2 regions of the Variovorax sp. RCC_210 genome follow, and region 2 is predicted to be linked to the other one. Evidence: riboswitches for the same ligand, from Rfam matches in the RefSeq annotation. Region 2 holds a riboswitch; the other holds the start of a gene.
What was found. A riboswitch is a leader RNA that binds a small molecule or an ion and turns the genes downstream of it on or off. The one in region 2 is predicted to bind glycine.

Region 1 (14,995 bases), on a different contig from region 2:
CTGCGCGGCCAGCGTGCTGCCGGCCACGTCGCGGTGCTGGTAGTCCAGCCCCAGGAGCGTGTTCTTCACGCGGTTCTGCTCGGCGAGCCGCAGTCCCTTCAGCGGCCGCGCCGCGGCCGTGCCCGCGGCGAGCTTCGCCACCGCGGGGTCGGAGCCGTAGTCGGTGTCCTGGATGGCGTCGTGGTGGCTCGCCGACAGCTGCAGCCGCTGGTCCGCGTCGATGCGGTAGCCGATCTTGGCCGAGGCGTTGTAGATGCTCGAATCGAACAGGTCGCCCTGGCTGGGCTCCGGCGCAATGCGGTCGCCGCGCGCGTCGAACGAGCCGCCGATGTGGCGCGCGCCCAGGCCCACCGAATAGTCGAGTTTTTCGCCGCCGCCCGACAGGTAGTGCTGCACCTCGCCGCCCAGGCCGGAGGAGCCCAGCCGCGACAGCGGCGACACGCCGGTGAAGGTGGTTTCCACGCGCGTCTCGCCGCTGGGCTGGCGCGTGCGGATCGAGACGATGCCGCCGGCCGCGCCGCTGCCGTAGATGGCGCTGCTGCCGCGCAGCACCTCGACCTGCTCGATGTCCGCCGGGCTGACGTTCGCGAGGTTGCGCGACGAATCGCGGTTGGTGTTCAGCGGAATGCCGTCGACCAGCACCAGCATGTTGCGCCCGCGCAGGGTCTGGCCGAAATCGGTGATGGTGTGGCTCGAGTCGGCCATGCCCGGCACCACCTTGCTCAGCAGCGTGGCCACGCTGTCGGAGCCCTGGCGCAAGGTGTCGAGCTCTTCGCGCTCGAGCACCGTCACCTGGCGCGTGGGCGCCATGAGGTTGCTTTGCGTGCGCGCCGTGACCGTGACGGCGGGCAGTTCGGCGCCTGGAGATGCGGACCCGGCCTGCGGTGCGGCGGCCGCGCCGGCGGTGGCGGCGGCAGTCGGTGGTGTCACGGCATCCAGCGTGAAGTCCCCGCCCGCGAGCCGCCGCGTGCGCAGGCCGCTGCCGGCCAGCAGGCGGGCAAAGCCTTCTTCTACCGAGAATTCGCCGGCCAGGCCGGGCGTTGTCAGCCCGCGCGTGCGGGCAAGGTCGAGGCTGAGGTTGACGCCCGCCTGCCCTGCGAAGCTCAGCAAGGCCGGGCCGAGCGCGCCGGCGGGAATGCTGTAGGCCTTGCGCGCGGGTGCGGCGACGGCGTCCGCCGCGTGGGCCTGCGAAGTGGCCAAGGCCAAGGCGGTGGCCAGCGCGGTGGCGGTCATCGCGAACGCGCACACAGCGCCGTGCACCGCGCGCACGCTCGGGCGCTGTCGGCGTTGCGGGCCGGGGAAGGTCTGGGGTACGGGGGGCCGGTCGGTCATGTCGGAATGTCCTTGTCGCAAATCGGTCGGTGAAAGGGTTTCAACCGACATGACAGGCGAGCCGCCCGAACCGGACACGTTTTCGACAAAAAAATTCGCAGCGATTTCAGCGCGCGTTGACGCTCACCCAGTAGCGGGTGCGCGCATCGATGCGCACGGGCAGTGTCTGCGCCAGCACATCGAGGATGCGGTCGGTGTCGGCCAGCTGGAAAGCGCCCGACACGCGCAGCGTCGCCACGGCCGGATCGCAACGCAGGATGCCGCTGCGATAGCGCCCGATCTCGGCCAGCAGTTCGGCCAACGGCATCTCCTCGGCATAGAGCACGCCCTGCGTCCAGGCGCCGGCACCCGGACTGGCAGCGGTCACGGGGCCCAGTGCGTCGGCGGTGAAAGTCACCTGCTGCCCGGCGGCGATCACCGCGGGCGCGTCGGCAGCGCGCACCGGTCGCACCTCGACGGCGCCAGCAAGCACCGTCAGGCGGCTGCGGCCTTCTTCGCTGCGCACGATGAAGCGCATGCCCAGCGCACGCAGGCGGCCCTGCGCTGTTTCCACTGAAAAAGGGCGGTGCGCGCCGGGGGCCGGGTCGGGCGCGGTGTCGACCAGGATCTCCCCTCCCCGCTGCCGCACCAGGCGTTGCGTGGCGTCGAACATCACGTCGATTGCGGTTGCGGTGTTCAGCGCGACGCGGCTCCCGTCGGCCAATTCGATGTCACGGCGTTCGCCCGTGGCCGTGCGGTACTCGGCGCCCAGCGCCTGCCAGGGCACGGAGCGATAGCCGATCCATGCGACCGACGGCGCGCCCAGCAGCACGGCCACGGTGCGAAGCACGGCCCTGCGGTTCGCCAGCCCGCGCCGCCGGTCGAGCACCGGCATGCCGACCGCCGGCAGCACCGCGCCGAACTTGCGGCTCAGTTGCTCGGCGCTTTGCCACACGCGCTGGTGCTCGGGACTCTGGTTGCGCCACTGCTCGCAGCGCCGCGCATCGGCCTCGCTGAACCGGCCGGCGTGCATGCGCGCCAACCACTGCGCGGCCTCGTCGACCAGGCGCGCATCGACCACGTCCCGCGCCCGCGACGTGCTCATGCGGGCTGGGCCAGCATCAGCCGCAGGCACTGCGCGAAGCCTTGCGCCATGTAGCGCGTGACCGTGCGCACGCTCACCTGCAAGCGCAGCGCGATGTCTTCGTAGCCGAGGCCTTCGAGCTGGGAAAGCAGGAAGGCCGTTCGCACCCTGGCGGGCAGCTCGTCGAGCAGGGCGTCGATTTCGTGCAGCGTCTCGAGCAGGATGGCGCGCTCTTCGACCGAGGGCGCCAGCGCCTCGGGAATCAGCGCGAGCGAGGCGTGATATGCCCGCTCCAGCGATTGCCGCTCGTAGTGGTTGATTACCAGCCGGCGGGCCACCGTCGTCAGGTACGCGCGCGGTTCGCGCAGCGCGGGAACCGTGTCGGCCCGCAGCCCGACCCAGACGCGCATGAAGGTGTCGTGCGCGATGTCGGCCGCGTCACCGCTGTTGCCCAGCTTGCCTCGCAACCATCCGAAAAGCCATCCGTGGTGGTCGCGGTAGAGCGCGTGCGCCGTTTGCTGCAGGGGAGATTCGCCGACCACCATCGAAGCTTCTGGGTTCGCCGCAGCCCGTCAGGCTTGGCCGCGGCCCCTGGAGTTGATGACAATGATTCGCATTTGTCAAATTATCGCATCCCGCCTGGCGGCTTTGTCCCGCAGGTTGCCAGAGGTCGGCCGTTCCACACTGCGTCCCGCCACCACGCCCTCGCGTTCCACTGTTCGACTGTTCAAATGCTTCCTGAGCAAGCTCGCAATGCACGACGCGCGCATGGTTCAGCAAACCTCCCTGAAGATGAATCCAGGCGAATGAAAAGTATCGTCATGGCTTGAGCTGACGGCCATCTTGAGCACGAGCCGGGCCTGGAGCCGGCGCGACATGAAACGCGTCAGGAACGCCGAGATGTTGTTGAGCCTCCCCGCGATCACGCTCGACCTGGCGGCGAACATGGCGTCGAGCCCGATGCGCGCGACATCGGCTGGTGCCAGCATGGCGCGCTGCGCCGACTTCGGCGCGCGGTATTGCGCCGCGGCGGCGAAGCCGGTGTCCATGAGGCCGGGCGAGAGCACAGTCACGCTCACGTCGCGGCCGCCGAGCTCGGCGTGCAGCGACACGCCCAGCGACAACACGTACGCCTTGGCCGCGCCGTACACCGCCAGCATCGGCGTCGGCTGGTAGGCCGCCATGCTCGCCACTAGCAGCATGTACCCGCGCCTCCTCGCAGCCATGCGCTGCCCGAAGACCTGGGCCAGCTCGGTGACAGTCGTCACGTCGAGCCGGATCATCTCGTTGAGCCGCGCCTCGTCCTGGTCGAGAAAGGCACCGCTGAGGCCGAACGCCGCGTTGTTGATCAGGATGTCCACGGCGATGCCGCGCTCGTCCAGGCGTGCCTGCAAGGCGCGCGCACTGCCGGGTCGCGCGAGGTCGATGGCCACGACCTGCACATCGACGCCGTGCGCCTCGCGCAGCCGGGCCGCAAGCTGCTGCATCGGTTGCTCGCGGCGTGCGGCGAGCACAAGGTTGATGCGACGACCGGCGAGGTCCGCGGCGAGCGCTGCACCCAAGCCACTCGATGCGCCGGTCACCAACGCCCACTGGGAAACTCGTTTTTCCATGAATACTCCGATGAAGAAGCTCGACTCTCGGGCAGAGCCCGGTTCGCGCTGAATCCGATTGCGCCATCGCGTCATCCGAACGCGCCAATCCCGGGCATCGCGTTGGCGCGATGCGATTCGTCGCGCCGGAATGACCTGCCTACACTTCCCCGATGCAGCTGAAAGACCAGATCATTCTTCCGGCCTTCGTCCCGGCCCTCGCTGCTGCGCACGGCCTGGACATGCATCGGCTTCTTCATGCCGCCGGCTTGCCGCAGTCGCTGTTCCACGCCGGCAAGGCGAGCGTGACGACGCGCCAGTACTTCGGGCTTTGGCGCGCCATCGAAGGGATGGGACTGCCGGCGGATTTCGGAATGCAGCTCGGCGCGCGGCACATGCCCGGGCGATACGACGTCGCCACTGTCGCGGCCCTGCACTCGGCGAACTTCGCCGAGGCCATCGCCAAGATCTCACGCTACAAACGTATCGTGTGCCCGGCCGTCTGGACGCTGGCGACGCGCGGCGAAGAGACAAGTCTCGAATCGCAATGGCTGCTGAGCGAGGAGCCCGTGCCCGCCTACCTGTCCGAGGGCGGATTCGCCTCGATCGTGCGCCTGTTCTCGCTCGGAACCGGCGGCGCGCGATTGGCGCCGCATCGCCTGGAGTTCACACGCGCCCACGGAAACGTCGAGATGCTGGCACAGCATTTCGGCTGCGAAGTCCGCTTCGGCGCACCACGCGACCTGCTGGTTTTCTCGCGCAGCAAGCTCGACGAACCCTTTCTGTCGCACAACCCCGAATTGCTGGAGTTGATGATTCCGGGCCTCGAAACGGCGCTCCGGGAACACATGGCACAGCCTTCGCTCATCGAACGTGTCCAGGCCAGCATCGCAGCGCACATGCAAGGACAGCGCCCCGCCATGGCCGCCATCGCCAGCGAGCTGTGCATGAGTTCGCGCACCTTGCAACGCCGGCTGGCGATGGACGGCACCAGCTATCAGCAGTTGCTCGACGGCATCCGTCGTTCCAGCGCTTGCAAGATGCTCGAAGCCACGACGCTGGAACTCGGCGAGATCGCGTTCCTGCTGGGCTTCGAGGAACTCAATTCCTTCCAGCGGGCGTTCCAGGCATGGGAGGGGGTCACGCCGGTCAGATGGCGGGCGGCTCGACTTGGCTCTGGCCGCAGCTAGCTCGATCGACACGGACATGCATGCAGCAGGCATAGCCGATGTATCTGCTGCGTGCTGGTTGGTGCTGCACGCCATTCAGGCGCTGCGCCCAGGACTCGCCGCAGGAAGTTCCCGACTGACGCCTTGCGCATCAGTGTGAGTACCGCGGACCGGCCGGAAGGCCGCTTGGGCCGTCAGGGCTGTGCTGCCCTCCCAGAGTTCCGTCGCGCGGCCTTCGTCGTACGACGCGACGGAGGAGCGTATCTCCTGCAGTCCTTCGAAATATCTGCCATTGGTCTTGGCCAACGCCGGATCGGTGATGAGGCGTGCGAGCGCCGCGCCGGACGCCTCGGGTGTGTGAATGTTCTTCGTGATGAGCAAGCGGAGCAGCGGGATCACCCTTGGCATCACGAAGTGCCACATGAACCGGCCGATGGCGGAATATTCCCGGGCCAGGCCTGTGCCCGGCATCAGGCCCGGATCGAATGCATTGACCGTCGCACCAGGAGGCAGTCGCGCAGCCAATCCATAGGTGAAATAGATGTTTGCGAGCTTGGCCGTCGAATAGCGCCGGCCGCGGTCGGCGTCTGCATCGTCAGCTGCGGCTTCCGGCCCAAGTTCGCCGAGGGCGAGCTTGGCCGGGGTGTTCCAGGCAGGCGGAGGCACGCCGGCACTGGCCGGCAGCCCCTCCAGTTGCGCCGGGTCGTGCACGCCGCTGGCAACGACGGCGATGCGTGCAGGCGCCTCGAGGAACGGCAGCAGCAGGTTCACGAGCAGAAAGTGCCCCAGGTGATTCACACCGAATGTGAATTCGAAGCCATCGATCGTGAACACCTTCGCGCCCTGCATGGCGGCATTGCAGACCAGGCCATGCAGAGGTGGCAGTTCGCCTGCCTTCAGCCTGCGGCTCAGCGCTGCAGAAAACGTGCGTACCGAAGCCAGCGATGCCAGGTCCAGAACCATTGCCTCGACTTTTGCGCCGGCCACCGCCGTCTTTCGAAGTGCATCGACCGCGCCGCGCGCCCGCGCCGGATCGCGACAGGCGAGAACGACGTGCCATGGCGGCGACGCGGCAAGCAGCGTTCGGGCGCAGGCGAAACCCAGGCCGGAGTTGCCGCCGGTGATGACGACGGTGCGCGGCGATGGCGAAAACGACTTGGGTGGGATTTTCTCGGGGGTCATGGCGGTGTGTCCGTACGCAGGTTCATGTGAGTGCCTGCCGACCATCGCCGATGCGCGAAACAGGGTCGAGGTCGATCGTCTCGACCTCTTGCCTGAACCTATCAGCCGCGTTGCCAAGCCGAAGAAAGGGCCACATGATCCGGGAATGGATGAACTTCTCGAAAAAATGCGTGACCGGGTCATCGCTCATGTCGACGGCATCCATACCGAGACACCGATTCCCAACCTGAGCCTCGGTGTCGTCCGCCAACCCCTGATCCCGGAAACCGCGTTCTGCCAGCCGATGGTGTGCGTGGTGCTGCAAGGCGTGAAGCAGGTTCTTGTCGGCGGTCACCTCATCCGCTACGGGACGGCGCACTCTTTCGCATCCGCCGTCGAATTGCCCGCGACCGGTTGCGTGCTCGAAGCGGAAACCGACAAGCCCTATGTCGCAGTGGGCCTGACGCTCGACCACGCCATGCTCGCGAACCTGGTCACCGAGCTGCCGCCGGTTTCTACATTGCCGCAAACCATGGGATTCGGCGTGGCGACCGTCTCGCAACCGCTTCTGGAGGCGCTCGACAGCCTGCTGGCGCTTCTGGATCGCCCCGATGACATCGCCGCGCTTTCAAAAGGACGTGAGCGGGAGGTGCTGTACCAACTGCTGCGCAGTCCGCATGCCCCCATGCTGCGACAGGCGCTCAGCGTGGACGGCCAGCTGGCGAGAATCCGCGAGGTGATCCAGCGGATACGCCAGCAAGTCGACACGTCCCTTTCGGTATCGGCGCTTGCCGAGTTGGCCGGCATGAGCGTGCCGTCTTTCCACCGCCACTTCAAGGCGGCCACAGGCATGAGCCCGCTGCAATACCAAAAGACGCTGCACCTTCATGCAGCGAGAAAGCTGATCGTGGCCAGCGGCGATGCCGCCAGGACCGCTTACGCGGTCGGCTATGAAAGCCCTTCGCAATTCAGCCGGGAGTACGCCAGGTTGTTCGGCATCTCCCCAGCCCGCGACGCCGCGCGGTTTCGACAGGGGGCGGGGCCGACCGCTTTCGGACTGGTCTGACTGCCGCGCAGCGGTCCAACGGGGAGGACTTCGCGCCATCTGCTTCTAAGAAAACGAACGCGCGTGTGAGGTCGACTCCCGTTCCGTGGCTCACTCGCAAGGAAATCGCAGGCGGCCGAGGTCGACAGCGGCGATTGCCCGTGTAAGTAGAACGTTCATGAAGATGTCACCACTTGCAACGATGCTGCAGCCCTCGATTCCCGAAAAAGCTGTGGCTGCCATGTTTCCCACCAAGACCGACAAGGCGCGCGACGAACTCCAGGGCCGCCAGCGCACGCTCAGCCAGCGCGAGCGCGCGCTGCTGCTCATGGCCGACGGCCGGCGCTCGCTGACCGACTTCAGCCCGCTGTTCAGCACGCGGGACGAGGCCGAGCAGGCGCTGTCGGCCCTGGTGCAGCGCGGCTACCTGCAAGACCCGCACGCGGCGGCTGCAGCTGCCGCCCAGGCCGCGCTACTGGCGTCGCAGGCATCGCAGGCATCGCAGGCATCGCAGGCCGCGCAAGCGGCCAGCGACGCCCAGGCGGCTCAAGCCATGGCGGCGCTGCCGGCGGTCGACCCGATCCAGGTCAGCACCTCGGCCGACAGCTTCGACGGCAAGCGCTCGCTGGCGACCACGCGCATGTTCCTGTTCGACATCTGCGAGCGCATGTTCGTGCGCCGCGACCCCAAGTTCGCGTCGCAGATGCGCGACGCCCTGCGCGAAGCGCGCGACCGCGAGGCGATGATGACCATTGCCGCGCTGATGCTCAGCGAGGTCGAGAAGGCGGCCGGGGCCGAGCGCGCCGAGTCGCTGCGCGAGCGCATCGACCGGCTGCTGCCGCCGGCTGAAATCGTTCACTGAGGCCAAAGCCCCGCGCGCCGCGATCCACTACACTCGCCCGGGTCAGGAGAGAGCCCCGCGCGACGGGGCCGCCGAAGGCGCAGGGGTCTCCCGAACGCTCAGGCAAAAGGACTGACAAGGCGCCGGTGCACACCGGCGTTTCCTTGCTGGAGAGAGGCCGCCGCACCCCACGGTGCAACGGCCCACCGAAGGAGCAAACCCCGATCGTGGGGCGAATCTCTCAGGTAAAGCGGACAGCAGGGGTGGCCCATGGCTTGCGTCATGGATTTCGTCTGCCCCTTTGGAGTGCCCCATGGCCTCTTCCACTGCTTCCGCTGCTCCCGCCGCTTCCGCTGCTTCCGCCTCCGACACCCTGTTGAAGACACCCCTGCACGACCTGCACGTCGAGCTCGGCGCCCGCATGGTCCCCTTCGCCGGCTACACCATGCCGGTGCAATACCCCGCCGGCCTGATGGCCGAGCACAAGCACACGCGCGACGCGGCCGGCCTGTTCGACATTTCCCACATGGGCCAGCTGCGCCTGGTCGGCCCCGACGCCGCGGCCGCCTTCGAAACCCTGATGCCCGTCGACGTGATCGACCTGCCCGCCGGCAAGCAGCGCTACGGCCTGCTGCTGAACGACGAGGGCGGCATCCTCGACGACCTGATGTTCTTCAACGAAGGCAACGGCTCGCTCTTCGTGATCGTCAACGGCGCCTGCAAGGTGGCCGACATCGCGCACATCCAGCAGAAGATCGGCAGCCGCTGCACCGTGCAGCCCCTGCCCGACCAAGCGCTGCTGGCGCTGCAGGGCCCGCAGGCGGCCGCCACGCTGGCGCGCCTGTCGCCCGGCATCGAGCGCTTCGTGTTCATGACCGGCGGCGCGGTGCAGATCGGCGACGGCGACGCGAAGGTGCCAGCCTTCGTCACCCGCAGCGGCTACACCGGCGAAGACGGCTTCGAGATCTCGGTGGCCGCCACCGACGCCGAGCCGCTGGCGCGCCTGCTGCTCGCCCAGCCCGAAGTGAAGCCCATCGGCCTGGGCGCGCGCAATTCGCTGCGGCTCGAGGCCGGCCTGTGCCTGTACGGCAACGACATCGACACCACCACCACGCCGGTCGAGGCCTCGCTCAACTGGGCGATGCAGAAGGTGCGCCGCGCCGGTGGCGCGCGCGAAGGCGGCTTTCCCGGTGCGGCCAGGATCCTGGCGCAGCTCGCCGCGGCCACCCCGGGCGCGGCCGGCCACACCGACCACGACACGCTCAAGCGCAAGCGCGTGGGCCTGGTGGCGCTGGAGCGCATTCCGGTGCGCGACGGCACGCTGCTGCAGTCCTTCGAGGGCCACGACATCGGCATCGTCACCAGCGGCCTGCTCGGCCCCACGGCCGACCGCTGCATCGCCATGGGCTACGTGGCCACGGCGTTCGCCGAGCCGGGCACGCGCATCCAGGCCATCGTGCGCGGCAGGCCGGTGCCGATGGAAGTCTCGACCCTGCCCTTCGTGCCGACCCGCTATTACCGCGGCTGAGCCTGCCGACCGCCCCCGGACCCGGCTAGGCTCTGCACCCCGAAACATTTTTTCCACGAGGAGTTTTTCATGAGCATCAAGTACACCAAGGACCACGAATGGGTGGCGGCCGAAGGCGATGCCGCCACCGTCGGCATCACCGTGCACGCGCAGGACGCGCTGGGCGACGTGGTGTTCGTCGACCTGCCCGAAGTCGGCAAGAGCTTTGCCCAGGGCGAAGTGGCCGGCGTGGTCGAGTCGGTGAAAGCCGCCGCCGACGTGTTCATGCCCGTGTCGGGCGAGATCGTCGAAGTGAACGAGGCCCTGCGCGCCGACCCCTCGCTGGCCAACAGCGACCCGCTGGCCAGCGGCTGGTTCTTCAAGGTCAAGCTGAGCGAACCCGCGCAACTCGACGCGCTGCTCGACTCGGCCAGCTACGACAAGTTCGCCGCCGAATCCTGAAATGATGTTTGCCCCTCGGCTTGCCGCTTCGTGTGCTTCTCCGTCCCCCACGGGGAAGGCGCGGGCCGCCTTGGGGCGGCCCGGCGCCGACCGCTGAGCTCTTTTCCGCCGAGCTCTTTTCCGCCGAGTTCCTTTATCAACGCCGATAGACAGTCACCGCCATGCCGACGCCCGCCCTTCCCTCTTTGCAAGAACTAGAGAACGCCGAAGAATTCCTTGCCCGCCACATCGGCATCGATGCGGCGGACGAGGCGCGCATGCTGCCGGTGATCGGCTCGGCCACGCGGGCCGAGCTCATCGACGGCATCGTGCCCGCGGCCATTCGCCGCGCCCGGCCGATGCGCCTGCCCGCGCCGGTGACCGAGGCCGACGCGCTGGCCGAGCTGAAGACGCTGGCGTCGAAGAACAAGGTGTTCAGGAGCTTCATCGGCCAGGGCTACTACGGCACGCACACGCCCGGAGTCATCCTGCGCAACGTTCTGGAGAACCCCGCCTGGTACACCGCGTACACGCCCTACCAGGCCGAGATTTCGCAGGGCCGCATGGAGGCGCTGCTCAACTTCCAGACGATGGTGTGCGACCTCACGGGCATGGCCATCGCCAACGCCTCGATGCTCGACGAGGCCACGGCCGCGGCCGAGGCCATGACGCTGGCCAAGCGCAGCGTCAAGAGCAAGAGCAACGTGTTCCTGGTGTCGGGCGACTGCCACCCGCAGACCATCGAGGTCATCAGGACGCGCGCCGCGCCGCTGGGTATCGAGGTCAAGGTCAGCACGGTGTCCGAGACGCTGCCGCACCTGATGGTGAGCGGCGAGTTCTTCGGCGTGCTCGCGCAGTACCCCGCCACCACCGGCCATGTGCACGACCTGCGCCCGCTCGCGGGCCATGCGCACCAGTGCGACGCCGCCCTCATCGTCGCGGCCGACCTGCTGGCACTCACGCTGCTGGTGGCCCCCGGCGAGTTCGATGCCGACATCGTCTGCGGCACCACGCAGCGCTTCGGCATGCCGCTGTGCAACGGCGGCCCGCACGCCGCCTACCTGGCCTGCCGCGATTCGTTCAAGCGCTCGCTGCCCGGCCGCCTGGTGGGCGTGAGCGTCGACACGCACGGCCAGCCCGCCTACCGCCTCGCGCTGCAAACGCGCGAGCAGCACATCCGCCGCGAAAAGGCCACGTCGAACATCTGTACCGCGCAGGTGCTGCCGGCCGTGGTGGCCAGCATGTACGCCGTGTACCACGGGCCCGACGGCCTCACGCGCATCGCGCAGCGCGTGGCCGCGCTCACCGCCATCCTGGCCAAGGGCCTGTCGCAGATGGGCCGCGAGCCCGTCAACGCCACCGCCTTCGACTCGCTCACCGTGAGCACCGGCGACGACACGCACGCCATCATCGAGCGCGCGCAGGCTGGCGGCGTCAACCTGCGCCAGCGGCTGCAGCACCACCTGGGCATTTCGCTGGACGAGACCACCACGCGCGCCGACGTCGAGACGCTGTGGGCGCTGTTCGTGCCCGCGGGCACCGCGATGCCGCGCTTCGACGACCTGGCCGCCAGCGCCGCGCCGCTGATTCCCGAGGACCTGCGCCGCACCAGCGCCTTTCTCACGCACCCGGTGTTCAACACCCACAAGAGCGAGACCGCGATGCTGCGCTACATCCGCAGCCTGTCCGACAAGGACCTTGCGCTCGACCGCAGCATGATCCCGCTGGGCAGCTGCACCATGAAGCTCAACGCGACCAGCGAGATGATCCCCATCACCTGGCCCGAGTTCGCCAACATCCACCCCTTCGCGCCCGCCGAACAGCTGCAGGGCTACGCCCAGCTCGACGCGCAGCTGCGCGCCTGGCTGTGCGAGGCCACCGGCTACGCGGGCATCAGCCTGCAGCCCAACGCGGGCTCGCAGGGCGAGTACGCGGGCCTGCTGGCCATCAAGGGCTTCCATGCGGCCAAGGGCGAAGGCCATCGCAACATCTGCCTCATTCCGTCTTCGGCGCACGGCACCAACCCGGCCAGCGCGCAGATGGTGGGCATGCAGGTGGTGGTGACGGCCTGCGACGCGCAGGGCAACGTCGACATGGACGACCTGAAGCGCGCCTGCGAGAAGCACAGCGACAAGCTGGCCGCCGTGATGATCACCTACCCCAGCACGCACGGCGTGTTCGAGACGCGCGTGAAGGAACTGTGCGAGCTGGTGCATGAACACGGCGGGCGCGTGTACGTCGACGGCGCCAACATGAACGCGCTGGTCGGCGTGGCCGCGCCGGGCGAGTTCGGCGGCGACGTGAGCCACCTGAACCTGCACAAGACCTTCTGCATTCCGCACGGCGGCGGCGGGCCGGGCGTGGGCCCGGTGTGCGTGGTCGAAGACCTGGTGCCTTACCTGCCGGGCCACGCCACGGCGGGTGTAGCGTCGAACGGCGTGGGGGCGGTGTCCGCCGCGCCGCTGGGCAACGCGGCCGTGCTGCCGATCAGCTGGATGTACTGCCGCATGATGGGCGCCAAGGGCCTGCAGGCCGCGACCGAAACGGCCATCCTGAGCGCCAACTACATCAGCGCGCGCCTCAAGGACCACTACCCCACGCTGTACGCAAGCCCGAACGGCCATGTCGCGCACGAGTGCATCCTCGATTTGCGCCCGCTGAAGGACACCAGCGGCGTGACCGCCGAAGACGTGGCCAAGCGCCTGATCGACTACGGCTTTCACGCGCCCACGCTGAGCTTCCCCGTGCCCGGCACGCTGATGGTGGAGCCCACCGAGAGCGAGCCCCTGGCCGAGCTCGACCGCTTCATCGACGCGATGATCGCCATTCGTGGCGAAATCCGCCGCATCGAAGAGGGTGTGTGGCCGAAGGAAGACAACCCGCTCAAGCACGCACCGCACACCGCGGCCAGCCTGCTCGGCGCCGAATGGGCGCACCCGTACTCGCGCGAACTCGGCGCGTTCCCGCTGGCCGAGCTGAAGCACGCGAAGTACTGGCCCCCCATCGGGCGCGTCGACAACGTGTACGGCGACCGCAACCTGTTCTGCAGCTGCGTGCCGGTGGGCGAGTACAACGAAACCGAAGAGGCCGCGCAGGCCGCCGACAGGGCCTGACCCGCGCGTGGAGGCGCGCGTGGACCCGCACGAGCTCGCGTCGCTCAAGTCGCGCTGGCGCGACTGCGTGTGGGCCCACACGCTGAGCGATGCCGAAGGCGCGGCGCTGCTGCCGCAGTTGCGCTTCGTCGAACTCGCGGCGGGCCAGCCCATCTGGCACCGCGGCGATGCGGCCGAGCACTGGGTCGGCATGGCGCGCGGCAGCATGAAGCTGTGCACCACCTCGGCCTCGGGCAAGCCGGTGACCTTCATGGGCCAGGCCTTCAGCTGGGTCGGCGAGGTCGAGCTGCTGCAGGACAGCCCGCGCGTGTGCGATGCGGTGGCGCTGTCCGACGCGGTGATCATCAAGCTGCCCAAAGCCGCGTTCTTTCACCTGCTCGACACCAACCCCGCGTTCAACCGCTTCGTGCTGCGGCTGATGAGCGAGCGGCTCACCCAGTCGATGGCGCTCACGCTGTCGGACCGCACGCTGGACCCGGTCGCCAAGGTGGCGCAGAGCCTGGCGTCGCTGTTCAGCCCCTCGGCCTTTCCGCCGCGCTCGCTGGCGCTGCGCGTGTCGCAGGCGGAACTGGCGAACTACTGCAACATGTCGCGCCCGCGGCTGAACACGGCACTGAAGCAGCTGGAGGCCGAGGGCCTGCTCCAGCTCGGCTACCAGGTCGTCACGCTGCAGCGGCTCGATGCGCTGCGCGGCTACTGCGGCGCCGCGTCGGTCGACAGCGGCAGCCACACGCGGCCCGACACCGCATAAGCGTTGTCGGCGGTGATGCCGGCCACCGGTGCCTCCGCGAATGTGTCGGACGCTGGCGCCCACACGTACTGCGCATGCGTGGCGAACAGCGCCACGCCCAGCTCGTCGCCCGGCTGCATGCGCGCGGCCACGCCACCCAGCGCGACACGGTGCCGGCCCGGAGGCACGGGCACCACCTGGTCCGACAGCAGCGTGACATCGCCGTTTCGGCGGCGCAGCGCGAGCCCCACCAGCGCCACGCCGGGGCCGGCCTTCGGCTGCACGTCGAGCTCCGCTTCGGGCACGCCGGCCAATACGGCTCCCGCCCCCTGGCGCGCCAGCACATCGGCTGGCAGCGCCACGAACCGAAGCCCCCTGGCGCCCGCTTCGACCAGCGTCGGCGCGAGCGCCGCGCCGACCTGCGCGGCAACCGGCGTCGGCCCCTGGAAGGCCGTGCCGTCGTCCAGCGCGATGCACAGCGAGGGCACCGACGACAGCCCGGCGCCCTGGTCGCGCAGCTTCGCATCGAGCCACGCCAGCATCGCGTCCATGGCATCGACCGTGCCGCACCGCGCGGGTTTCTCGCGCTGGCCGGCGCGCGGATTGACGTGGCCCGAGCGCAGCACCATCAGCCGCACGTCGCCACCGCCGGACTTCAACTCGCGCCAGTTGCGCAGCCCCTCGCCCATGTCGAACAGCACGTCTTCGCTGGCCTGCACCACCAGCGCATCGACGCGCCGCACCGGCTGCCCGGCCCAGCTCGCGCCCGAGGTGCCGTGCGCCTGGTAGGCCGCGCGCAGGCGCGGGGCATCGGCGCCGATGTCGTTCCACGCCCATGCGCCCGGCTTGGGTGCGGCGTCGCACAGGGGCCGCAGCAGCCCGCCGTCGCGCACCTTGCCGCGCTGGGCCATGAAGCATTCGAACTGGACGAAGCCTTCTTTCAGCACGCCTTGCGGCGCCAGCGAATGCTGCAGGTCGTACCAGGTCATCGACGGAATCAC
Region 2 (14,995 bases):
TTTGCAACTCCGCTACTTGTCTTTGAAGGCACGAAAAGCTTCGACTTGAACGCGCTCCACGAGCGCTCTGTCCCCAACTTTTTCTTCATTGCTTCCTGACGCCTTGCGACCTCTGCGGGGTCGCCGATGATCTGCTGAATTGCCGCGCAATATGCGTTTTCGTCGTCCAATGCATCGATCAACCAACCTGTTTCCTGCGTGACCAATTCCGATACTCCACCGACATTGCTCGCGATGATCGGAACGCCTGCTGCTGCCGCGTTGATAAGAACCGTTGGCATTCCCTCGAAGCGCGACGTAAAAAGAAATGCGCTGTATTTTTCCAGAGGAAGCTTGTTGAACGATGAGAAAAACCCCAGGACGCTGACGTTTTGAAATCCGCTCGCGAGCGACTTCAATTCGGTCTCGCGCGCGAACTCGCCTCCTCCATAAATATCCAGTGAAACAGGCGGCTTCTTTTTGATAATTCGAACCAGTAATTCCGTATTTTTTTGATAGCAGAATCGTCCGGCCCAGAATACCGCGGGCTGGGAATTGGCCAACGCTTCATTTCCATGCGAGGGATGAACGCCGTCCAATGCGGGCTGCGGCAAAAACTTCAACTTCTGCTTGAGAGATTTTGTTAGTCCGAATCTTTCGGCTACTTCGTCCAAAAACACCTGAGTATCGAAATAAACCGTATCGACATTCATGATGCCAGTCCGGAAGTGGGTATCTGCATAACCTGCACCACGGCCATCTTCAGTGAAATCACGGCAAAACAATGCAACATGAATTCGGCAGATTTTCTTGAAGGCGCGGCCCTTTTCCAGAATGGCGTCCCAGCACGCCAAGCTGTTCACATTCATGATGGACGCGGGTTGAATCGCGAATATCAGTGCTTCGACAATTCGTTGCCGGTTTTTTTGATTTAGCTTTGCGTCGTAGTCGGAAAGAACCAGCACTTGCGTTCCCGTGGGCAGCCAATCGAAGGCATCCACGTTTGCATGGTCCGTCAACACCAGCAGCACGGCCCGGACACCCAGTTTTTCCTGAGCCGCCCGCACCATGTTGACGCCAGCCAAGTCTGCGCCGCCCTTGACCAGCCAAGGCATGAAAAGAATGTGCTCGATACCGTCTGGAAGATCGTTGAAGATCTCACGCCAGGCGACACCGAGCTCGTCGACCGGCATACTGAAATTCGGTCGAAGCCGAAGATGCTTGCCATGTAAGGGATGGCAAGCTTCGATTTCGGGGTCGAGTGCCATTAAATCTGCGACCGTTTGCTTCACGACGGCCGAGATCCTTGGATTCATGCCCTTGAAGCGGCCTTCCTTGATTCCGTGCTCCAGATAGTGGAGCAGAGGGTGCACGTTGTGCAAAACGACATCGGGGTAGATGTCCCCGTACCACGCACAATCGAATTCTTCGCTTCCCTTGAGTCCTTCGAACCCGCCATATCGCAGGAAATGCAAATAAGGATCCTGACCATGGAGGTGAGGATAGGTCTCCAGATACCACTCGGGATCGAACAGATCGGTGGCACGAAGAATTTCGAGGTCGCGAGCCTCTTGCTCGCTCAGCAGCACGCCGTTGATTGAATAGGCGTTGGGAGAACCGGCAACACCTGAATAGGTGCCAGCTATTTCGCGGCCTTCGCTGGTTCCCCACTGGAGATAGTGGACAAGTGGATTTGCTCCGCTGAGCGCAACATCCTTGTACGTCTGGAGATACCACGCCGAGTCGAATTTCTCGCTGGGAGCTCTTCCTTCTTTCCCCCCGAAACGAAGGAAGTGCGACAACGCGTCCTTGGCTGAAACGTCTGGGTTCCTCGTTAGATACCAGTCCCTGTCGAAGAGGCCAGACCTTTTAACCAGGCTGGCGGCTCGATATTCCCTCACATACCGGACAGCGCGTACCAGCACATCCTTGACATTCATTATCTACTTCCACCACTCATTAACCTGCATCATTGCAAATCCGCTCAGTCCGTTCGAAGGCTTCAAAAAAGGTGCCGATGCCGATAACATCGTCAAGCTCGCAGTGAATTGAAACAGCCTAATTTCGCTCAGGAAATTTTGTGCGGAAAACGGAAACTTTTCAGTCGAAAATATTTGCCTGCTTCAGCGGCAAACCTCCGCTGTCCTTTTCCGACAATTGCGGCAGGACGCCGATATCGGGCCATTCGATACGCAGATCAGCGTCGTTCCAGGCGATGCACCTTTCGTGCTCGGGCGAGTAGTAGTCGGTGGTCTTGTACAAGAAATCCGCGCTTTCGCTCAGAACGAAGAACCCGTGCGCGAACCCCGGCGGAATCCATAGCTGCTTGTGGTTCTGGTCGTTGAGTTCGGTGCCGACCCAATGGCCGAAGGTCGAAGACGAGCGCCTGATGTCTACTGCCACGTCGAACACCGCGCCGCGGGCAACGCGCACCAGCTTGCCCTGCGCATTCTGAATCTGGTAGTGCAAGCCTCGGAGCACGCCACGCGACGATTTGGAATGGTTGTCTTGGACAAATTCAAATTTCTTGCCAACGGCTTCGTCGAATGCGCGTTGGTTGAAGCTCTCGAAAAAGAAGCCACGTGCATCGCCGAACACTTTCGGCTCGATGATCAGCACCTCGGGAATGGCTGTCTTGATCACGTTCATGAACGAACCTCCTCGGCGAGCAGGTGGTTCAGGTATTTGCCGTAACCATTCTTTTGCAGCGGCGCAGCCAACTTGGCCAACTGCTCACGATCGATAAACCCGTTGCGCCAAGCGATTTCTTCCGGGCAGGCAATCTTCAGCCCTTGACGATGTTCAAGGGTCGCGATGAATTGGCCCGCTTCGAGCAGGCTCTCATGCGTGCCGGTATCCAGCCACGCATAGCCGCGCTGCATGATCTGCACGCTGAGTTGGCCTAGGTCGAGGTAAGCCTGATTGACCGCCGTGATTTCCAACTCGCCGCGCGCGCTCGGCTTCACCGCCTTGGCGATGTCCACCACCTGGTTGTCATAGAAGTACAGGCCCGTCACCGCATAGCTGCTCTTCGGCTTCAGCGGCTTTTCCTCGATGCTGCTGGCCTTTCCTGCCGCATCGAACGCAACCACACCGTAGCGCTCCGGGTCATGCACGTGGTACGCGAACACCGTCGCACCAGCGTCCTTCGCATCGGCGCCGCCCAGCAGGTGCGCCAGATCGTGCCCATAAAAGATGTTGTCCCCCAACACCAGCGCACTCGGCGAATTCCCCACGAACTGCTCACCGATGATGAACGCCTGCGCCAGCCCGTCCGGGCTCGGCTGCACCGCGTACTGCAGGTTGATGCCCCACTGGCTGCCGTCGCCCAGCAGCTGCTGGAAGCGAGGCGTGTCCTGCGGCGTGCTGATGATCAAAATGTCGCGCATGCCGCCGAGCATCAGCGTGCTGAGGGGGTAATAGATCATCGGCTTGTCGTACACCGGCAGCAGTTGCTTGCTCATGGCCAGCGTGGCCGGGTGCAGGCGGGTGCCCGATCCACCGGCCAGGATGATGCCCTTGCGTTGCGTTGTCGTGGTCATGCGTTTCTTCTCGTGTGAATTCGCTTCTTGTCGTCTGTTCTCAGAGCGTTTCGCGCAGCATGCGCGCAACGCCTTCCTGCCAAGGCGGCAGGCGCAGGCCGAAGGTGGCCTGCAGTTTGGAAGTGTCCAGGCGCGAGTTGTGCGGCCGCTTCGCCGGCGTCGGAAACGCGCTGGTCGGCACGGCCTCGACGGCATCGGGGCCCGCCTTCAGCTCGACACCCGCCTGCTGCGCCAGCTCGAGCACGAAGCGCGCGTAGCCGTGCCAGGTGGTCTCGCCGCCGGCAATCGCGTGGTACAGCCCGGCTTTCGACGGGTCTTGCAGCGTCGCGCGAATGGCGTGCGCGGTCACGTCGGCCAGCAGTTCCGCTCCGGTGGGGGCGCCGAACTGGTCGTCGATGACGGTCAGCTTGTCGCGCTCCTTGGCCAGCCGCAGCATGGTCTTGGCGAAGTTGCCGCCCCGCGCCGCATACACCCAGCTGGTGCGAAAGATCAGGTGCTTCGGGCAGTTCTGCGCCACCAGCTGCTCGCCCTCGAGCTTGGTCTGGCCGTATACGCTGAGCGGGCCGGTCGCGTCGTCTTCCTTCCAGGGCTTGCTGCCGCTGCCGTCGAAGACGTAGTCGGTCGAGTAATGCACCATCAGCGCGCCGATCTGCCGGGCCGCCTCGGCCACCACGCCGGGCGAGGTGGCGTTGAGCTTGCGCGCGAACTCGGGCTCGCTCTCGGCCTTGTCGACGGCGGTGTGCGCCGCGGCATTGACGATGACGTCGGGGCGCACCTTGAGCACGGTCTCCGCCAGCTGCTCGGGCCGGCTGAAGTCGGCGTGGAAATCGGTGCTGTCGAAGTCGAGCGCCACCAGCTCACCGAGCGGCGCCAGGCTGCGCTGCAGTTCCCAGCCGACCTGCCCGCCCTTGCCCAGCAGCAGCAGCTTCATGCCGCGGCCTTCGTCGGTGCGGTCGATGCTGCAGGTGCGGCGTCGTATTGCTTTTCGACCCACTCGCGGTAGGCACCGCTTTGCACGTTGTGCACCCACTCGCTGTTCGCGAGGTACCACTCCACCGTCTTGCGGATGCCGGTGTCGAAGGTCTCGGCGGGCTTCCAGCCGAGTTCGCGCTCCAGCTTGCGCGCGTCGATGGCGTAGCGGCGGTCGTGGCCGGGGCGGTCGGTGACGTACGTGATCTGCGCGTTGTACGGCTTGCCGTCGGCCTTGGGGCGCAACTCGTCGAGCAGCGCACACACGGTGTTGACGATCTCGATGTTGGGCTTCTCGTTCCAGCCGCCGACGTTGTAGGTTTCACCGAGCCGGCCGGCCTCGAGCACGCGGCGGATGGCGCTGCAGTGGTCCTTCACGTAGAGCCAGTCGCGCACCTGCATGCCGTCGCCGTACACGGGCAGCGGCTTGCCGGCCAGCGCGTTGACGATCATCAACGGGATCAGCTTCTCGGGGAAGTGGAAGGGACCGTAGTTGTTCGAGCAGTTGGTGGTGAGCACCGGCAGGCCGTAGGTGTGGTGCCAGGCGCGCACGAGGTGGTCGCTGGCGGCCTTGCTCGCCGAGTACGGGCTGTTGGGCTCGTACTTGTGCTCTTCGGTGAAGGCGGCGTCGGTCTTGGAAAGCGAGCCGTACACCTCGTCGGTCGACACGTGCAGGAAGCGGAAGGCGGTCTTCTCGTCGGCCGGCAGCGCGCTCCAGAAACCGCGCACCGACTCGAGCAGGCGGAAGGTGCCGAGCACGTTGGTCTGCACGAAGTCTTCGGGGCCGTGGATGGAGCGGTCGACGTGCGACTCGGCGGCAAAGTTGACCACGGCGCGCGGCTTGTGCTCGGCCAGCAGGCGGTCGATAAGGGCGCTGTCGCCGATGTCGCCCTGCACGAAGATGTGTCGGGGGTTGCCCTTGAGCGACGCGAGGGTCTCGAGGTTGCCCGCGTAGGTCAACTTGTCGAGATTCACGACCGGCTCGTCGCTGTTCGCGATCCAGTCGAGTACGAAATTGGCGCCAATGAAGCCAGCGCCGCCGGTAACCAAGATCATGGAGTCCCCTGAATGTTGGAAGTCATCGCCTTGTCGCAATGAACGTAACGCGCGATTATCCCATTGGGTCAACAGGCCGAAACACAAGACGTTACCGTTCTCTTCACCCCGTGTTTACAATCGCGGCACTGCAGGAGAGCGGGCCACCCGGTGGCCCTACCGAAGGCGCAAACTCCCATAAACGCTCAGGTCGGCCCGACGAAGTCTTGAAAAGGCTTCGGCAAGGGGTCAGTACTGCACCACATCAAACGCCGTCTGGAGAGCCATCGCACCGTTCATTGGTCGCGATGCACCGAAGGAGCAAACCCGTTGCAATGGCGCAACAGGTGAATCTCTCAGGTACCGAGGACAGGGGGAGCGGCAACTTGGACTTCGGTCGTCCGGTTGCCTGCTATTGATTCAATAGCACACCACGCCCGTCGTTCAAGCGCTGCAACCTCAAAGGTACTTGAAATGCGCGTGATCGTTCTTGGCGCCGGCCTGCTCGGCGTGACCTCGGCTTACTACCTCCAGCAACTCGGCCACGAAGTGACCGTGATCGACCGGCAGGCCACCCCGGCCGCCGAAACCAGCTTCGCCAACGGCGGGCAGATCTCGGTGAGCCATGCCGAACCCTGGGCCAACCCCAGCGCGCCGCTCAAGGTGCTGCAATGGCTGGGCAAGGAAGACGCCCCGCTGCTCTTTCGCATCCGCGCGGACATGCGCCAGTGGCTCTGGGGCCTGCAGTTCCTGCGCGAATGCACGCCGGCGCGCACCCGCCACAACATCGAACAAATCGTTCGCCTGGGCACCTACAGCCGCGAGATGTTGCAACAGTTGCGCCGCGACACGCGAATCGACTACGACCAGCGCACCCAAGGCATCCTGCACTTCTATACGACGCAGAAGGAGTTCGACGGCGCCCTCGCCCCCGCCGAGCAGATGCGCGCCCTGGGCTGCGAACGCCAGGTCATCTCGGCCGACGAGGCGGTGAAGATCGAGCCAGCCCTCGCCCACATCCGCCCGAAGCTGGCCGGCGCCACCTTCACGGCCGAGGACGAGTCGGGCGATGCCAACCGCTTCGCGCGCGAACTGTCGAAGCTCGCCGCCGCGGCCGGCGTGAAGTTCCTCATGAGCCACACCATCACCGCACTGCGCGAAGCCGGCGGCGCCATCGACCACGTCGAGGTGACCGACAACGAAGGCCGTTTCCAGCGCATTCGCGGCGACGCCTTCGTGATGGCGATGGGCTCGCTGAGCCCGCTGCTCGCCGCGCCGCTGGGCATCCGCCTGCCGATCTACCCGGCCAAGGGCTATTCGGTGACGCTGCCCGTGAAGGACGCCGCCAAGGCGCACCAGGTCTCGCTGACCGACGACGAGTTCAAGCTGGTGTTCTCGCGCTACACCTCGGAGACGGGCGACCGCCTGCGCATCGCCGGCACGGCCGAGCTCAACGGCTACGACCGCGACCTGAACCAGGTGCGCTGCGAGGCCATCGTGCGCCGCGTCGAAGAACTGTTCCCCGGCGCCGGCGACACCACGCAGGCGCAGTTCTGGACCGGCCTGCGCCCGGCCACGCCGAGCAACGTGCCGCTGATCGGCAAGACCAAGCTCGCCAACCTGTTCCTGAACACGGGCCACGGCACGCTGGGCTGGACGCACGCGTGCGGCTCGGGCAAGTCGATCGCCCGCATCGTGAGCGGGCTGGCGCCGGAGGTCGATTTCGCGTTCACCGGCATGCCCGCGCCGCAGCCGCGCGTGCTGCAGCCGGCCTGATCGACTCGACCGGCCTGCGGGCCGGTCAGTCGTTGCTGGTGAACACCGTCAGCACCCCGGTATAGCCATACAGGTGATGCCGGGCGATTTCGCCCGCCGCGAAGAACCCCACCAGCGGCACGTCGCCCAGCGCGTGCCGCACGATCTGCAGCTCCGCGCCCGGCGCACCGAAGTGCGGTCCGCCGCGCCCGGAGCAGCTCACGTACACCGCGCCCGCGATGCGCCGCGCCGGGTGCGGGGCCGCCTCGGCCTCGCCCGCGGCCACGGCGCGCGCGGTGGCCAGGGTCTGTTCCTCGGGCTCCAGCTCTTCGCGGATTTCCGCGCAGATGCGCATCAGGTCGGCCCGCGCGGCCTGCGCGTTGCGGCGGCAGAAGGTCAGGCGCATGCCGGCCTCGGCGGTGTCGGCAATGGCGATGCCGCGCCGCGTGGGGTCCAGGCCGATGATGTGGCGCACCAGCACGTCGGCGCCCAGGTCGCCGGTGCGGCGGATGCCGTCGCTGCCCGCGTCGGCCAGCCCGACCAGCGTGTTGCGCACGGCGTCGATGGCCTCCTGCGGCCGCTCGAGCGACACCTGCAGGTCGGCCAGCAGCACGTCGAGCGCAGGCTGGCCGTCGAGCTTGAGCAGCAGGTTGCCGTCGGCCTCGGTGATTTCGCGCTCGCGCACGGCGCCCGAGCGCAACGGCTGGCAGCCCTGCGTGACGCGCGAGACCACGCGCACGCCCTCGCCGAACACCACGCCCGACATGCCGCCGGAAAACACCCCGCCCGCCGCCCCGTGGCCGCGGATGTTGCCGTTGCCGCCGATGGCGAACTGCAGCGAGCCGCCGCGCCCGGAAGACAGCCCGCCGAACAGGTAGCCGGTGTCGGTGCGCCCGGCCATCTCGCCGACCAACTCGGCCAAGTCGGGCGTGGCAGGGTCGGCATGCACCAGCGCCGTGTGCGCCTCGAAGCCGCTCATCTCCGAATTGCCCAGCGGCGCCACGCCCGAAAACACGCGGTACTGATCGCTGGGCAGCGCGCACAGCATCAGGCTGATGCCGGGTTCGTCGAAATATTCGGCATTGTTGGCCGACACGCCGATGCCGACGGTGCCCGACCAGTCCGTCACCTCGGGCAGCTCGGCGCTCAGGTGGTCGAGGATGTCCTGCGCCTCGCTCGCGTAGTGGTCGGTGATGTAGAGCAGCCCGAGCGTGGGGGCTGACGCGTAGTCGGGCAAGGCCATCTGCGCGCGCAACTGAGCCAGCACGAGGCCGGCTGCCATGCGCCACTGGGGATGGGTGGCATGACCGGAGGGAAACAACTTCATGATGCGTGCCGACCCGTTCTCTTCAAAAAATATGCGTGTATGACGTCAGCGCCGCGCGGAGGTTCGCTTGCGGGCGGCGGTGGCGGTCTTCTTTTTGGCGGCCGGCGCGGCAGGGGCCTTGCCGGCGGCGGACTTCGCGGCTGACCTGGCCGCCGTTTTAGCGGCGGTCTTGGCCGCTGGCCTGGCGGCGGCCTTTTTCGCGGCCGCCGGCTTGCCCATCACCTTGCCCACGGCATCGGCCAGTGGCTGGGCCATCGCGGGCACCTTGAGCTGCGCGGCGTCCTGCAGCGCGGTGCTGGCGATCTGCTGGAACTGTTCGGTGAGCGCGCCCCACCACTGCATCGGGTCGACCACGCCGGCAGCGCCGGCTTTCGCGGACCCGGATTTGCCTGCAGCCGCCTTGGCGCGCGACTTCGCGGCCGGTGCTTCTGCTTCTTCGTGCTCGGGGGCTTCCTCATCAGCCTCCTCGATTTCCTGGTCCTCCTCGTCCTCTTCAGCCTCCTCGACCTCTTCGGGCTCGGCCCGTCCAGTCGCCCAAGGCGCCGCGGCCGGAGCAGGTGAAGCCGCCGCGGGCGCCGGCGCCATCGCGGCCGCCTGCTTGGTGAACGCGCTGGCGATGTCTTCCATGCGCACGTTCATGCCGCGCAGGGTCGACAAGGTCATCTTCTGCACCTCGAGCGCCTGGATGGTCGCCTTCAGCGCATGGCCGTTCTGCTCCAGCCAGTACTGCACCGTCTTGAGTTCCTGGATGCGCTTGTCGACCTCTTCCACGCTCAGCGTGGGCGCCACCCAGCTCGCCAGGCTCGGAATGCCGGGCACCGAGCCCGCCCCGGCACCGGCGGCGGCACCCCCGGCAAGGTTCTTCAGGAAGTCGAATCCGGGGACGAACTGGCTGAAGTCGAAGGGCTTGTTGGCATTGCTCATGGGCGGGGGTCTCCAGGCTGGGTTTTCTTGTGTTGCCAGCTTACTCCAAGGCCCGGTGCGCGCGCCGCCCTCAGACCCCGTCGCGCACCTTGCTGAACACCTTCCAGAAGGTGGCGTCCTGCGAGGTGGCGAAGTTGATGCGCATCATCGTGCTCGGCGGCCGGCGCGCATGAAAGAGCGAGCCCGGCGCCAGCAGGTAGCCCTGGTCGAGCATGCGCTGGGTGAGCGCGTCGGTGTCCACCCCGGTGTCGACCCAGCCGAACAGGCCCGCCGGCTCCGACGCGAAGGTGCAGCCGTGCGACATCGCCAGCTTCACCGCCCGCCCGCGCGCGCCGTCGAGCCGGATGCGCACGCGCTCCGAATGCCGGCGCAGCTGCCCCTGGTCGATGCACCACGACAAGGCCCGCTCGAACAGCGTGGGCGAGGTCAGCGTGGCCAGCAGCTTGGTCTCCAGCAGCCGCTCCTTCAGCGCGGGCGCCGCGGCCAGGAAGCCGATGCGCCAGTTGGGCGCCAGAATCTTCGCGAAGCCGCTCACGTAGATGGTGCGCCGCAGCCCGTCGAGCGCGCTCAGCCGCGTGGCGTGCTCGGGCGCGAGGTGGCTGTAGGTGTCGTCCTCGACGATGTGAAAGTCGTGCTCGTTGGCCAGCTGCAGCACACGGTGCGCGCTGCCAGGCGTCAGGCTGTAGCCCGTGGGGTTGTGCAGCACGCTCACGCTCACGAACAGCTTGGGCTGGTGCAGCTTGCAGTACTGCGCCATCACCTCCAGGTCGGGCCCGTCGGCGCGCCGCGGCACCGGCAGGATGCGCATGCCCAGGGCCTCCAGCCGCGCGAACTCCAGCGCCCAGCCCGGCTCCTCGACCATCACCGGGTCGCCGGCGCGCAGCAGCGTGCGGCTCACGATGTCCAGCGCATGCGTGGCGCCGATGGTGGTCACGATCTGATCGGGCGACGCCGGAATGTTGATGCCCACCAGCTTCTGCGACAGGCTGCGCCGCAGGCTGGTGTCGCCCGACGGCTCGCCGTATTGCAGCGACAGCTCCTGCAGCGCGGCCGTGCTGGTCATGCGCCGCACGGCGGTGGGCATGAAGGTCGATGCCATCCAGTCCGGCGGGAACACACCCATGCCCGGCTGCGGCTTGTCGCTGGGGCGGTGGAACATGCTGCGGATCAGCGAACTGGCGTCGGCCGGCACGCGCGAGGCCATCATCTGCACGGCCATGGCGGCCGGCATGCCGGCCACGCCGCTCGGCTCCACGCCCGTGCCTGAATTGCCTGAGCTGCCCGAACTGCCCGAACGGCCGTCGTTCGCCGGCGCGGCGTCGCGCACATAGAAGCCCTTCTGGCGCCGCGCCTCCACCAGCCCCTGCGCCAGCAGCTGGTCGTAGGCGGCCACCACCGTGTACGGGCTCACGCCCTGCTGCCGCGCGCATTCGCGCACCGAGGGCAACCGGGCGCCGGGTGGCAGCAGCCGGGTGCGGATGCGCTCGGCCAGGCGGTCGGCCAGCTGGGCGGTGAGCGACTGGGTGGAGGTGCGTGTCAGCATGCGTTCGGCGCTCTCGCGGCAGGAGCGCCGGCCCTCTTGAGGCGGCGCTGTGTCGACGGATTGACCAATACAGATTCCCCGATTGTTCGATCATCTGTACTGGCACTGTAATGGTCTGAAGTTTAGAGTGTGTGTCATGAACTGGCAAGAATTCACCGCGCTGCTGGTGCTGGCCACGGCGATGAGTTTTTCGCCCGGTCCCAACACCACGCTCTCCACGGCCCTGGCGGCCAACGGCGGGCTGCCGCGCGCCATGCGCTTCGTGGTGGCCGTGCCCATCGGCTGGACCTTGCTGCTGGTGCTGTGCGCCGCCGGCCTGGGCGCGCTGGTGGTGGCGGTGCCGCCGCTGCGCGTGGCCATCAAGGCGCTGGGCATCGGCTACCTGCTGTGGCTGGCCTACAAGCTCAGCGGCAGCGCCACCCTGGGCAAGGCCGACGGCGCCCGGCTGTCGGTCGGGTTCGGGCAGGGCGTGATGCTGCAGTTCGTCAACATCAAGGCCTGGCTGCTGGCGCTCACGCTGGTGGCGGGCTGGATCGCCGGGCAGCCCGACGCGCTGGCCCGCTTCGCCATCGTGGCGCCGGTGATGCTGTTCTTCGCCTTCACCAGCAACTTCACCTACGCGCTGGTCGGCGCGCTGTTGCGCGACTGGCTCGCCAAGGGCGCGCGGCTGCTGTGGTTCAACCGCGCCATGGCGCTGGTGCTGGTGCTCACCGCGTGGTGGATGGTGCGCGTATGAAGCTCGACCTGAAGGACGAGACGCTGGGCATGTGGCTCGGCGTGCTGGGGGTGGCGATGTTCGCCGTCACCCTGCCCATGACGCGCCTGGCCACCGGCACGCAGGAGGCGCCGCAGCTTTCGCCGTGGTTCGTCACGCTCGGCCGGGCGGCGCTGGCCGGCCTGCTGTCGGCGGTGTTCCTGCTGGTCACGCGCTCGCCGCGGCCCGCCGCGCACCAGTGGAAGTCGCTGGGCGTCGCGGTGCTGGGCAACTGCATCGGCTTTCCGCTGCTGCTGGCCTACGCGCTGCGCGTGGTCACGGCCAGCCATGCGGCGGTGGTGACGGCGCTGCTGCCGCTGGTCACGGCCGCGGTGGCGGCCTGGGTGCTGCACCAGCGCGCGCGGCTCGGCTTCTGGGTGTGCGCGGTCGCGGGCAGCCTGCTGGTGGTGGTGTTCTCGGTGCTGCGCGCGAGCCAGGCCGGTCACGCGGGCACCGGTTTCGGCTTCGAGTGGGCCGACCTGCTGCTGGTGGGCGCGGTCATTGCCGCCTCGTTCGGCTACATCTACGGCGCGCAGGTCACGCCGTCGCTGGGCGCGGAGCGCGTGATCTGCTGGGTCTGCGTGATGGCCCTGCCCTTCACGCTACCGGCCACGCTGGCGCTGTGGCCCACGCAGCCCATCGCCACCACGTCGTGGCTGGGCTTCGTGTACGTCGGCATGTTCTCGATGTGGATCGGCTTCTTCGCCTGGTACCGCGGCCTGGCCCTGGGCGGCGCGCTGCGCGTGAGCCAGACGCAGCTGCTGCAGCCCTTCCTGTCGATCCTCGCGTCCATCCCCATCCTGGGCGAGCCGCTGGACCTGGTGACGCTGGGCTTCGCCGTCGCGGTGGTCGCCACCGTGGTCATCGGCAAGCGGCTGTCGCAGCCGGCCGGCGCGGCCCACCCGGCCCACCCGGCGAAGGCGGCCGCGCGGAAAATAGCGCCTGCCGCCGCCGGCAAGGCGAGCCCGCGCGGACGCTGATCCGCCTGTACCCTCTCGTTCGAATTTCACCTCTCCGCCTGAAAGAAGCACCCCATGAACTGGAAACTCGCCGCACGTGCCGCCAAGATGAACCCCTCGGTGCTGCGTGAAATCCTCAAGGTCACCGAACGCCCCGGCATCATCAGCCTGGCCGGCGGCCTGCCCTCGCCCAAGACCTTCCCGATCCAGGCCTTCGCCGACGCCTGCGCCGAAGTGCTGCACACCGACGGCCAGGCCGCCCTGCAGTACGCCGCCAGCGAAGGCTACGCGCCGCTGCGCCAGGCCGTGGCCGACATGCTGCCCTGGGACGTCGACGCCTCGCAGGTGCTCATCACCACCGGCTCGCAGCAAGGCCTCGACCTGGTGGCCAAGGTGCTGATCGATCCGGGCAGCAAGGTGCTGGTCGAGACGCCCACATACCTGGGGGCGCTGCAGGCCTTCGGCCCGATGGAGCCGCACCCCGTGGGCGTGGCCAGCGACGACGACGGCGTGATCGTCGAAGACCTGGTGGCCAAGGCCGGGGACGCGCGCTTCGTCTACCTGCTGCCCAACTTCCAGAACCCCACCGGCCGCACGATGACCGAGGAGCGCCGCGCCGCCGTGTCGGCCGCCGCCGCCGAGGCCAACCTGCCGATCGTCGAGGACAACCCCTACGGCGAGCTCTGGTTCGACGAAGCCCCGCCCCTGCCGCTGGCCGCGCGCAACCCCGAAGGCGTGATCTACCTGGGCTCGTTCTCCAAGGTGCTGGCCCCCGGCCTGCGCCTGGGCTTTCTGGTGGCGCCCAAGTCGATCTACCCGAAGCTGCTGCAGGCCAAGCAGGCCGTCGACCTGCACACGCCGATCTTCACGCAGCGCATGGTGTCCTCGGTGATGAAGGACGGCTTTCTCGACCGCCACGTGCCCACCATCCGCGCGCTGTACAAGAGCCAGCGCGACGCCATGATCGCCGCGCTGCAGCGCGAGATGAAGGGCCTGGACGTGAAGTTCAACGCCCCCAAGGGCGGCATGTTCCTGTGGGCGCGGCTGCCCGAGGGCATCGACACCGTCACGCTGCTGCCCAAGGCGGTGGAGCGCAACGTGGCCTTCGTGCCCGGCGCGCCCTTCTACGCCGGCGAGGGCGATCCGCGCACGCTGCGCCTGTCGTTCGTGACGGCCAGCGTCGAGCAGATCGACGTCGCCATCGCGGCGCTGGCGCAAACCCTGCGCGAAGAGCTGGTGCTGCTCGGCGACAAGACGCTGGCCGCAGCGCAGATCTGAGCCTGAGCCTGAACCCGCGCCCGAACCGCACACCCACCCTTTCCAGGAGCCCGCCGTGATCGGCCTCGCCACTCTCTCGCTGTTCCTGCTCGCGGTGCTGGCGCTGTTCCTGTCGCCGGGCCCGAACATGGCCTTCGTGCTGTCGCACGGCGTGGCCCATGGCCCGCGCGGCGGCTTCGCGGCGGCGCTGGGCATCTCGGCGGCCGACCTGGTGCACACGCTGTTCGCGGCCACCGGCGTCACCGCGCTGGTGGCGGCCTGGCCGCCGTCGTTCGACCTGCTGCGCTACGCGGGCGCGCTGTACCTGGTGTGGCTGGCGGTGCAGGCGTTGCGTGGCGGCGGTGCACTGCGCATGGGCGCGCAGGCACAGCCCGCCGGCTTCGGCCGCATCGTGCACATGGCGCTGCTGAACAACCTGGTCAACCCGAAGGCGCTGCTGTTCTTCATGGTGTTCCTGCCGCAGTTCGTCGACCCCGCGCGCGGCAGCGTGCCGCTGCAGCTGGTGCAGCTCGGCGTGGTGCTGTCGCTGGCCGCGCTGGCGTTCAACACCCTGCTGGGCGCGTGCAGCGGCCAGGTCGGGCGCTGGCTGCAACGCCGCCCCGGCGCGGCCCGCCTGCAGGGCAACCTGCTCGCCGCCGTGATGCTGGGGCTGGCGCTTCGGCTGCTGTTCCTCGAGCGGCCCGTGCCGCGCTGAGAAGGAAACCCATGAATGTCCTGAAGATCGCAGCCTTCTCCGATGGCGAGACGGGCGGCAACCCCGCCGGCGTCGTGATCGACGATGCACGCCATGCAGCCGATGCATTGCCCGACACGGCACGCATGCAGGCGCTGGCCGCCGAGGTCGGTTTCTCGGAAACCGCCTTCGCCGCGCGCACCGACGACGGCTGGCGCGTGCGCTACTTCTCGCCGCAGACGGAGGTGCCGTTCTGC

Region 1: it holds a riboswitch for glycine, as region 2 does, so the genes downstream of both, gcvT (glycine cleavage system aminomethyltransferase GcvT) here and AB6807_RS26580 (D-amino acid dehydrogenase) in region 2, are expected to answer to the same signal.

Annotation. Positions count from the first base shown of each region.
Region 1 covers NZ_JBFUPJ010000006.1:323,898-338,892, reverse strand. Annotated here, with positions in the region: gene AB6807_RS19860 (TonB-dependent siderophore receptor) at 1-1,332, opposite strand, end outside; gene AB6807_RS19855 (FecR domain-containing protein) at 1,439-2,416, opposite strand; gene AB6807_RS19850 (sigma-70 family RNA polymerase sigma factor) at 2,413-2,940, opposite strand; gene AB6807_RS19845 (SDR family NAD(P)-dependent oxidoreductase) at 3,169-4,008, opposite strand; gene AB6807_RS19840 (AraC family transcriptional regulator ligand-binding domain-containing protein) at 4,161-5,177, shown strand; gene AB6807_RS19835 (SDR family NAD(P)-dependent oxidoreductase) at 5,253-6,338, opposite strand; gene AB6807_RS19830 (AraC family transcriptional regulator N-terminal domain-containing protein) at 6,280-7,383, shown strand; gene AB6807_RS19825 (hypothetical protein) at 7,541-8,224, shown strand; glycine riboswitch at 8,258-8,344, shown strand; glycine riboswitch at 8,361-8,471, shown strand; gene gcvT (glycine cleavage system aminomethyltransferase GcvT) at 8,517-9,731, shown strand; gene gcvH (glycine cleavage system protein GcvH) at 9,801-10,172, shown strand; gene gcvP (aminomethyl-transferring glycine dehydrogenase) at 10,334-13,264, shown strand; gene AB6807_RS19805 (Crp/Fnr family transcriptional regulator) at 13,284-14,015, shown strand; gene AB6807_RS19800 (alpha/beta fold hydrolase) at 13,958-14,995, opposite strand, start outside.
Region 2 covers NZ_JBFUPJ010000011.1:76,209-91,203, forward strand. Annotated here, with positions in the region: gene AB6807_RS26550 (glycosyltransferase family 2 protein) at 1-1, opposite strand, end outside; gene AB6807_RS26555 (glycosyltransferase) at 1-1,919, opposite strand, end outside; gene rfbC (dTDP-4-dehydrorhamnose 3,5-epimerase) at 2,080-2,628, opposite strand; gene rfbA (glucose-1-phosphate thymidylyltransferase RfbA) at 2,625-3,521, opposite strand; gene rfbD (dTDP-4-dehydrorhamnose reductase) at 3,562-4,452, opposite strand; gene rfbB (dTDP-glucose 4,6-dehydratase) at 4,449-5,546, opposite strand; glycine riboswitch at 5,668-5,757, shown strand; glycine riboswitch at 5,792-5,908, shown strand; gene AB6807_RS26580 (D-amino acid dehydrogenase) at 6,000-7,301, shown strand; gene AB6807_RS26585 (FIST C-terminal domain-containing protein) at 7,327-8,607, opposite strand; gene AB6807_RS26590 (PhaM family polyhydroxyalkanoate granule multifunctional regulatory protein) at 8,653-9,531, opposite strand; gene AB6807_RS26595 (PLP-dependent aminotransferase family protein) at 9,602-11,074, opposite strand; gene AB6807_RS26600 (LysE family translocator) at 11,211-11,810, shown strand; gene AB6807_RS26605 (DMT family transporter) at 11,807-12,808, shown strand; gene AB6807_RS26610 (PLP-dependent aminotransferase family protein) at 12,863-14,065, shown strand; gene AB6807_RS26615 (LysE family translocator) at 14,121-14,759, shown strand; gene AB6807_RS26620 (PhzF family phenazine biosynthesis protein) at 14,771-14,995, shown strand, end outside.